Regions from separate parts of the Veillonella sp. AS16 genome, predicted to be linked through region 1. Evidence: riboswitches for the same ligand, from Rfam matches in the RefSeq annotation. Region 1 holds a riboswitch; the other holds the start of a gene.

Evidence for each region. Region 1 has a riboswitch for thiamine pyrophosphate ahead of thiC (phosphomethylpyrimidine synthase ThiC). Riboswitches for the same ligand answer to the same signal wherever they lie in the genome.
Region 2: it holds a riboswitch for thiamine pyrophosphate, as region 1 does, so the genes downstream of both, thiD (bifunctional hydroxymethylpyrimidine kinase/phosphomethylpyrimidine kinase) here and thiC (phosphomethylpyrimidine synthase ThiC) in region 1, are expected to answer to the same signal.

Annotation. Positions count from the first base shown of each region.
Region 1 covers NZ_AZYX01000019.1:182,633-186,057, forward strand. Annotated here, with positions in the region: gene HMPREF1521_RS06865 (superoxide dismutase) at 1-20, opposite strand, end outside; gene thiC (phosphomethylpyrimidine synthase ThiC) at 356-1,660, opposite strand; TPP riboswitch at 1,740-1,846, opposite strand; gene HMPREF1521_RS08835 (hypothetical protein) at 1,897-2,367, opposite strand; gene HMPREF1521_RS06880 (cysteine hydrolase family protein) at 2,467-3,006, opposite strand; gene HMPREF1521_RS06885 (phosphatidylglycerophosphatase A) at 3,094-3,425, opposite strand, start outside.
Region 2 covers NZ_AZYX01000022.1:141,139-144,563, reverse strand. Annotated here, with positions in the region: gene modB (molybdate ABC transporter permease subunit) at 1-574, shown strand, start outside; gene HMPREF1521_RS08580 (ATP-binding cassette domain-containing protein) at 585-1,220, shown strand; TPP riboswitch at 1,353-1,447, shown strand; gene thiD (bifunctional hydroxymethylpyrimidine kinase/phosphomethylpyrimidine kinase) at 1,543-2,331, shown strand; gene thiM (hydroxyethylthiazole kinase) at 2,366-3,425, shown strand, end outside.

The DNA of each region.
Region 1 (3,425 bases):
GCAAGTTCAAAAGGTTTCATAATGGTCCTCCTTATAATCAGGGCGTGGAACGACATCACTATAACGTTAATCTGTCCTATCGTTCCTGTGAAAGCGATTCGATGCACCTGCATCACTACTATATAATCAATCATCAAGACATATGATTAGAAACTATCTCATCTGCATGATTTGCATGTCGTATATCTGCATAAGCTTCATACCGTATATGGATAATATTCTTTACTATGCGTCAATAAATTGATATGAATTATCATTTGATACTTATTGTACTATTTATATAGAAAATCGTCAATATAATATGATGTATAGCTAAAAAATATCCCCATATAACGATTCGTCTTGAAAAATATCATTATAGGATATCTATATATTCGCTATTCAACGCCTTGTTCATACTTCGCACGGCACAGAACTTGCCGCACATGCTGCAGGTTTCGCCGTGATCTTCCTCCGGCGCACGACTGTCGCGGATGCTTCGCGCTCTTTCAGGGTCAATAGCACATGCATATTGCTGCTCCCAGTCGAGATCCTTTCTCGCGTCCGCCATCGCATCATCCCGATTGCGTGCTCCGGGAATACCTCGCGCGATATCGGCCGCATGGGCTGCAATTTTAAAGGCCATGATGCCCTCTTTCACATCATCAGCATTAGGCAGCGCCAAATGTTCCGCAGGTGTCACATAACACAGGAACGATGCACCGTGCATTCCCGCCACGGCTCCGCCAATAGCAGCCGTAATATGATCATAACCGGGTGCAATATCCGTAACCAAGGGTCCCAACACATAAAATGGGGCGCCGCCGCACAAAGAATCCTCCAGTTCCATATTCGCCTGAATCTGGTTGAGCGGCACATGTCCGGGGCCTTCCACGATAACCTGCACGCCTTTTTCGCGAGCCCGTTTAGTCAATTCACCTAATCGCACCAGCTCCTCTATCTGGCACACATCCGTAGCATCCGCAAGACATCCGGGTCGACAGGCATCCCCCAGGGATATCGTCACGTCATAAAGTCGACAAATCTCCAATATATCATCAAAGTATTCATTGAATGGATTTTCCTTGCCGGTCATACTCATCCACGCAAATAACAGACTGCCGCCGCGGCTTACAATGTTTAATCTGCGCTTATACTTTCTGATTTGATCGATGGTCTGCCGCGTTATGCCGCAGTGCAGTGTCACAAAGTCGACACCGTCCTCCGCATGTAAGCGTATGGTATCCAAAAAGTCCTCCGCCGTGAGCTCCGCCAAATCCTTTTTATGATGAATAACGCTGTCATATACGGGAACCGTACCGATCATGGCTTTACACTCACCGGTCAGCTTGCGTCTGAAAATTCTGGTATCTCCATGCGTCGATAGATCCATAATCGATTCGGCCCCCAATTGAATGGCCCAATTTACCTTTTCCATTTCACTGTCATAATCCGTTACATCCCTTGATGTCCCCAAATTGACATTGATCTTCGTCCGCAAAGCTTTGCCGATTCCCTCAGGGTCGATAGAGGTGTGGTTCCGATTACACGGAATCACGACCTGTCCGGCGGCGACCAAATCCCGCAACCGCTCTTCAGGAATATCTTCCTTTCGGGCGACGACTTTCATTTCATCTGTAACAAAGCCTTTTTTAGCGGCTTCCAATTGAGTATAAAACATTTTACATTTCCTCCTCTTGAATATAACCATTCAGCTTTGTATACAAGAAAAAGGGCATCGATACTCGATCGATACCCTTTTATGGTGTCTGCGTGCTTCCTACGCGGGCATGATCCCGATCAGGTCAAAGGTCAGGTGCTGATAGCCCTTTCTCAGCCTATTCCATAGGCTCCCTTGCATACTCTGCTATGTAATTCTTCTACAGCATATCATTCTTTAAATAATAATTCAATCCATCAACGAACCAGATTAGGATACGGACCGCCGGTTAATACCCTCCAGGATTCCGCAACAATACCTAAAAAGCCCTGATTATAACCGAATGTATTATTCAAATCCTGTTCTTTCCAGGTTTGGTCTTCCTGATCGTATGTATACACCACATTCCACGGATCATCATATATACGCATGATAACCATGCTGCCGGGTTTCATATCCTGCGCCGGAACGATCCACTCGTCGCCATCGTCCAGCACCAGACCGGACACGGTTTTAACGGAATACACAATTCTATCCGGACTTTCAGAGATTACTTTCACAGAGGACTTGTCCAGATACGTACCATAGTTCATGTGCCCATAGGTTAAAATATAATTCGGATCGCCATTCAGATGTTTAGGATATACATAGGCAAAGGTATTTCTTAGCCCTCCGAAGAAGAATAAAAGTACTAATGCAATAGCCCCTAATAATGCTATCTTTTTCATGCGCAACCCTCCTTTATATTGACCTACGCGGACAACAACTGCGTCCATCATGACAAATGTCAATTATGTATACAGCAATACCCCCCGCCACAATGAGGTTCAGTCAATAATGCACTGACAGGCCTGCATCGTTTTGAGCGCCGCATCATGCGATTCCCGGGTAACCCCCGCACAACTGGACGCGTCCACATGAATCGGGACCTCCGGCAACCCCGCTTTCAGAATAAGCGCATTCGATACGACGCAGATGTCCGTACAGAGGCCCACAAGCGTAATCGATTCAATGGGGTTAACCGTATGCATACCTTCCAAACGGCTCAACAGCTCAAAGGACGCAAAATTCGGCTTATCTATGAATGACACGGGACTCATGATTTTACGGCTTTCAGCGGCCTCAATCAGCCCGTCCATGATATGCCAGCCGTCTGTTCCTTTTATGCAGTGCGGCACCGGTAAAAGCTGCCCCTCCTGGCTTTCAAGGTAATGACTGTCATGAGTATCTCGCGTAAATATGATAGGTCCATGAAAGGATTCTATTTTTTTACGCACATTGGCGACGATGGCCTCCGCCTGAGGCGAACCGAGGGCCCCGTCCACAAAATCATGTTGCATATCGATAACTACAAGAACGCTCTGCATATGACCTCCTGTACATTAAGTGTACTAATATATCTGCCGTTAATTATTTCTATACCCGTACTTCTTCAAACCGACCGCACCATCTGTTTACTCTTCCGCCAACGCATGCTGCACGCGATGTGGTTCATTATGAGCAATGCGACCCGCCGCCGCAGCGGCTACGGCGCCTACCAGATCATCGAGGAATGTATTACAACGGCCGCCGACTTCACTGTCTAAGTCCTTGATGATGCCCGGCTTCACCTTATCCAAGTAGCCGTAATTCGTAAAGCCGATAGATCCGTACAGATTAACGATGGAAAACGCCAGAATTTCATCGATGCCGTAAAGGCTTTCATCATGGGTCACGATACGTTGTAGCGGCTGAGACAACTTGTTCTGCTCGGCCAGTTTATCGAGTTCCACGCCCGTAATAATCG
Region 2 (3,425 bases), on a different contig from region 1:
TCGCTGGAACGGCATTGCTGTCATTGATGCGATTCTCACGTTGCCTCTTGTGCTTCCTCCTGTGGTTGTAGGTTTTGCGCTACTTATGATATTTACGCCCGGTTATGCTTTCGGGGCATGGCTTGAAAGCCACGATTTGGGCGTTGTTTTTTCCGCGGCCGGTGCCGTTGTGGCATCTTCTGTCATCGCCTTTCCGCTGTTTTATCAGACGGTGCGCTCCGCATTGCAGTCCGTGGATCATAATATGGAGGATGTGGCGCGTACATTGGGGGCGTCGGAGCTGCGTATCTTCTTTACCATATCGATTCCGTTGGCCTGGAAAGGCATTTTGACGGGCAGTATTCTCGCTTTTTGTCGTGCCATGGGCGAGTTCGGGGCCACTATTTTGATTGCCGGCAATATTCCGGGGCTCACACGCACTATGCCGCTTGCGATTTACTCCTATGTAGAGGCGGGACAGTATATGGACGCCTTTGAACTGGTTATTTATATCTGTGTGCTTACATTGGCTTTATTGAGCGGTATTCATATCCTTACAAAGGGAACGTTATTCCGTCAAATCGATCACAATTAGGGAGGGGACTATGATAACTTTTTCTTTTTCCGTAGTCAGACCTTCTATTATTGTGAAAGCTGACGGTGTTTTATCGAATGGAATCACGGTTTTGACGGGGCAGTCCGGCAGTGGTAAAAGCACTTTCATTAAGTGTGTCGCAGGTCTTGTGAAGCCTACGACGGGCATCATTCGTTATGATGCGACCACCTGGGTGGATAGAGACAGAAAAATTTGGGTGCCGGCGCAGGATCGTCAGGTAGGGTATATGCCGCAAGGGAATATCGTATTTCCTCATTTGTCGGTGGAAAACAATATCAAGTACAGTAAACGCGGAACGCCTGAAATGTGTGAGAACCTATTGGCGCGATTGGGTCTTGAAAAGTATCGCCATACAAAGGCGGGGCAGTTATCCGGCGGTGAGCAGCAGCGAGTCGCGTTGGGACGTGCTCTTTACTCGAAACCGACCATATTGTTGCTGGATGAACCGTTATCGGCGCTCGACTGGACTCTGCGTAAACATGTGCGCGAGGATTTGGTATCCATTATCCGAGAGTGGGAGGTGCCTTGTGTATGGGTGACTCATGACGAGAGTGAAGCCGCAACGGTAGGTGATCGTCATTGGACCTGTGAAGGGGGACACATTGTTATACCGGAAAATGGATAGTCTTATATGGCATGCAGGAGTCGCATTGAACGGCAACAATTATTTTGTTGTATATAACATAAATGCATTGAATTTAACATAAATGTTATTGCATATGACGAATAATAATGTTATAAATAGAGTATAAAAATATATTGCCACTAGGGGTGCTTTTGCTGAGATTGAGTATTCAAAACCCTAGACCTGATCCGGATAATACCGGCGTAGGAAAGTGGAGTGATACAGAATGCATAACGAGACCATTCCATTTTGGATGGTCTTTTTTTGTCGGTTATTTGTAAAACACCCGGAGTGGAGGATGAATGAAGGTATAGGAGGTATTATGAAGCTGCATACTGCATTGTCTATAGCCGGTACGGACCCGAGCGGCGGGGCCGGCATTATGGCTGATTTAAAATCTTTTCAGAGTCGTCAGGTTTACGGTATGGCCGTTGTCACCTCTGTAGTCGCTCAAAATACGACAGGCGTTCATCATGTGGAACATGTGTCTCTTGAAAGTATTGAGCAACAGCTGCACGACGTTTATTCGGATATTGAGCCGGAAGCGGTCAAGACGGGGATGATCGCCTTACCGGAGATGATGGATGTAATGTATCCCTATTTGAATCGATCTATTCCGTATGTAATGGATCCCGTCATGATTGCCACCAGCGGAGACAGACTTGTATCCGATGAAGCAATAAATTTTCTGAAAACGAAACTTATCCCATTGGCCAGTGTGGTAACGCCGAATCGCAGTGAGGCGGAGGTTCTGGCGGATATGTCTATTTCATGTGAAAGTGACATCGCTACGGCGGCAAAGCGCATATTATCAGACATGGGACCGCAGGTTGTCGTTATCAAGGGCGGACATATAGGAAGAGATGCGACGGATTATGCTTTCACAAAAACGGGGGAGACCCGTTGCTGGACGAGCTCCAAATACGATACGGTTCATACGCATGGTACTGGGTGCACCTTTTCGGCGGTCATTACGGCGGAACTCGCTAAGGGGCGTGATGTGATGGATGCGATCGGTTTCGCAAAGGAGTATATTTCACTTGCCATTAAGCATAATCCGGGGCTAGGGCATGGTTGCGGTCCCGTTAATCATATGGCGATGAAACAATAGCAATGAACGATGAATAAAACTATAGAGGTGAGTGATGAGAAATCAGGAAAATCCGTATATGGGCGGTCGTACATGGCCGGAATTCCATATATTACAGGAATTACGAACGAAAAATCCCCTTGTAATCTGTATTACTAATGATGTGGTTAAGGCGTTTACCGCTAACGGGTTATTGGCAGCAGGGGCTTCTCCGGTGATGAGTGAATGTGTGGAGGATTTGGAAAACCTCATTGTTCATGCATCGGCTATGCTCATCAATATCGGAACGGTAACACCGGATACATTTGAATACTATAAATCCGCTTTGTGTCTGGCGAAACAGCATCGTGTACCGGTCGTACTGGATCCCGTCGGTTGCCACGCCGGAGCTTATCGTTTATCCGTTGCGCTGGATTTATTGAGGACTCAAGGTATATCCTTGCTACGGGGCAATCAAAGTGAGATTAAAGCTGTTTATGAAGCTCTTTGTAACGATAAACATGAGTCCCTGCCCGGTAGCGGGCAAGGTGTCGATGGCGGACAGGTTGAAGATATTTCTTCTGTAACATATAATGTATCTCGATTACTTCATTGTCCTGTCGTTGCCACGGGAGAAATTGATTGTGTGTCTGACGGTACACGTGTTTACGGCGTGCCTCACGGACATTCTCTGATGGCATCCGTGACGGGAACAGGCTGTTTACTCGGTGCTGTACTGGCGGCCTTTTTAAGCATTGCCCGGACCGTTTCAAATCGGCTCTCTCAGGCGGAATTTTTAGCGTATGTTCTGGCTTATTACGATATTGCCGGTGAAAGGGCCGCTGAATCATGCGGTATGGTACCGGGCAGTTTCGGCACGGCTTTCATCAATGAACTGTATACGATGGATGATACGGCGCTGCATGATGTCGATGTGATGCGATCCGTAGTAATACCTGAACAGTTGAAGGTATATTTCATATGCGGTACGCAGGATGTAGGTTATAGGGACGATGTATTACTGAAGACCGTTGAAGCCGCATGTAGAGGTGGCGTGACCTGCTTTCAGTATCGGGAAAAAGGGAGTAATACTCTAAACGGAAGCGATAAGTTTGAAATGTCACAGAAACTGAAAG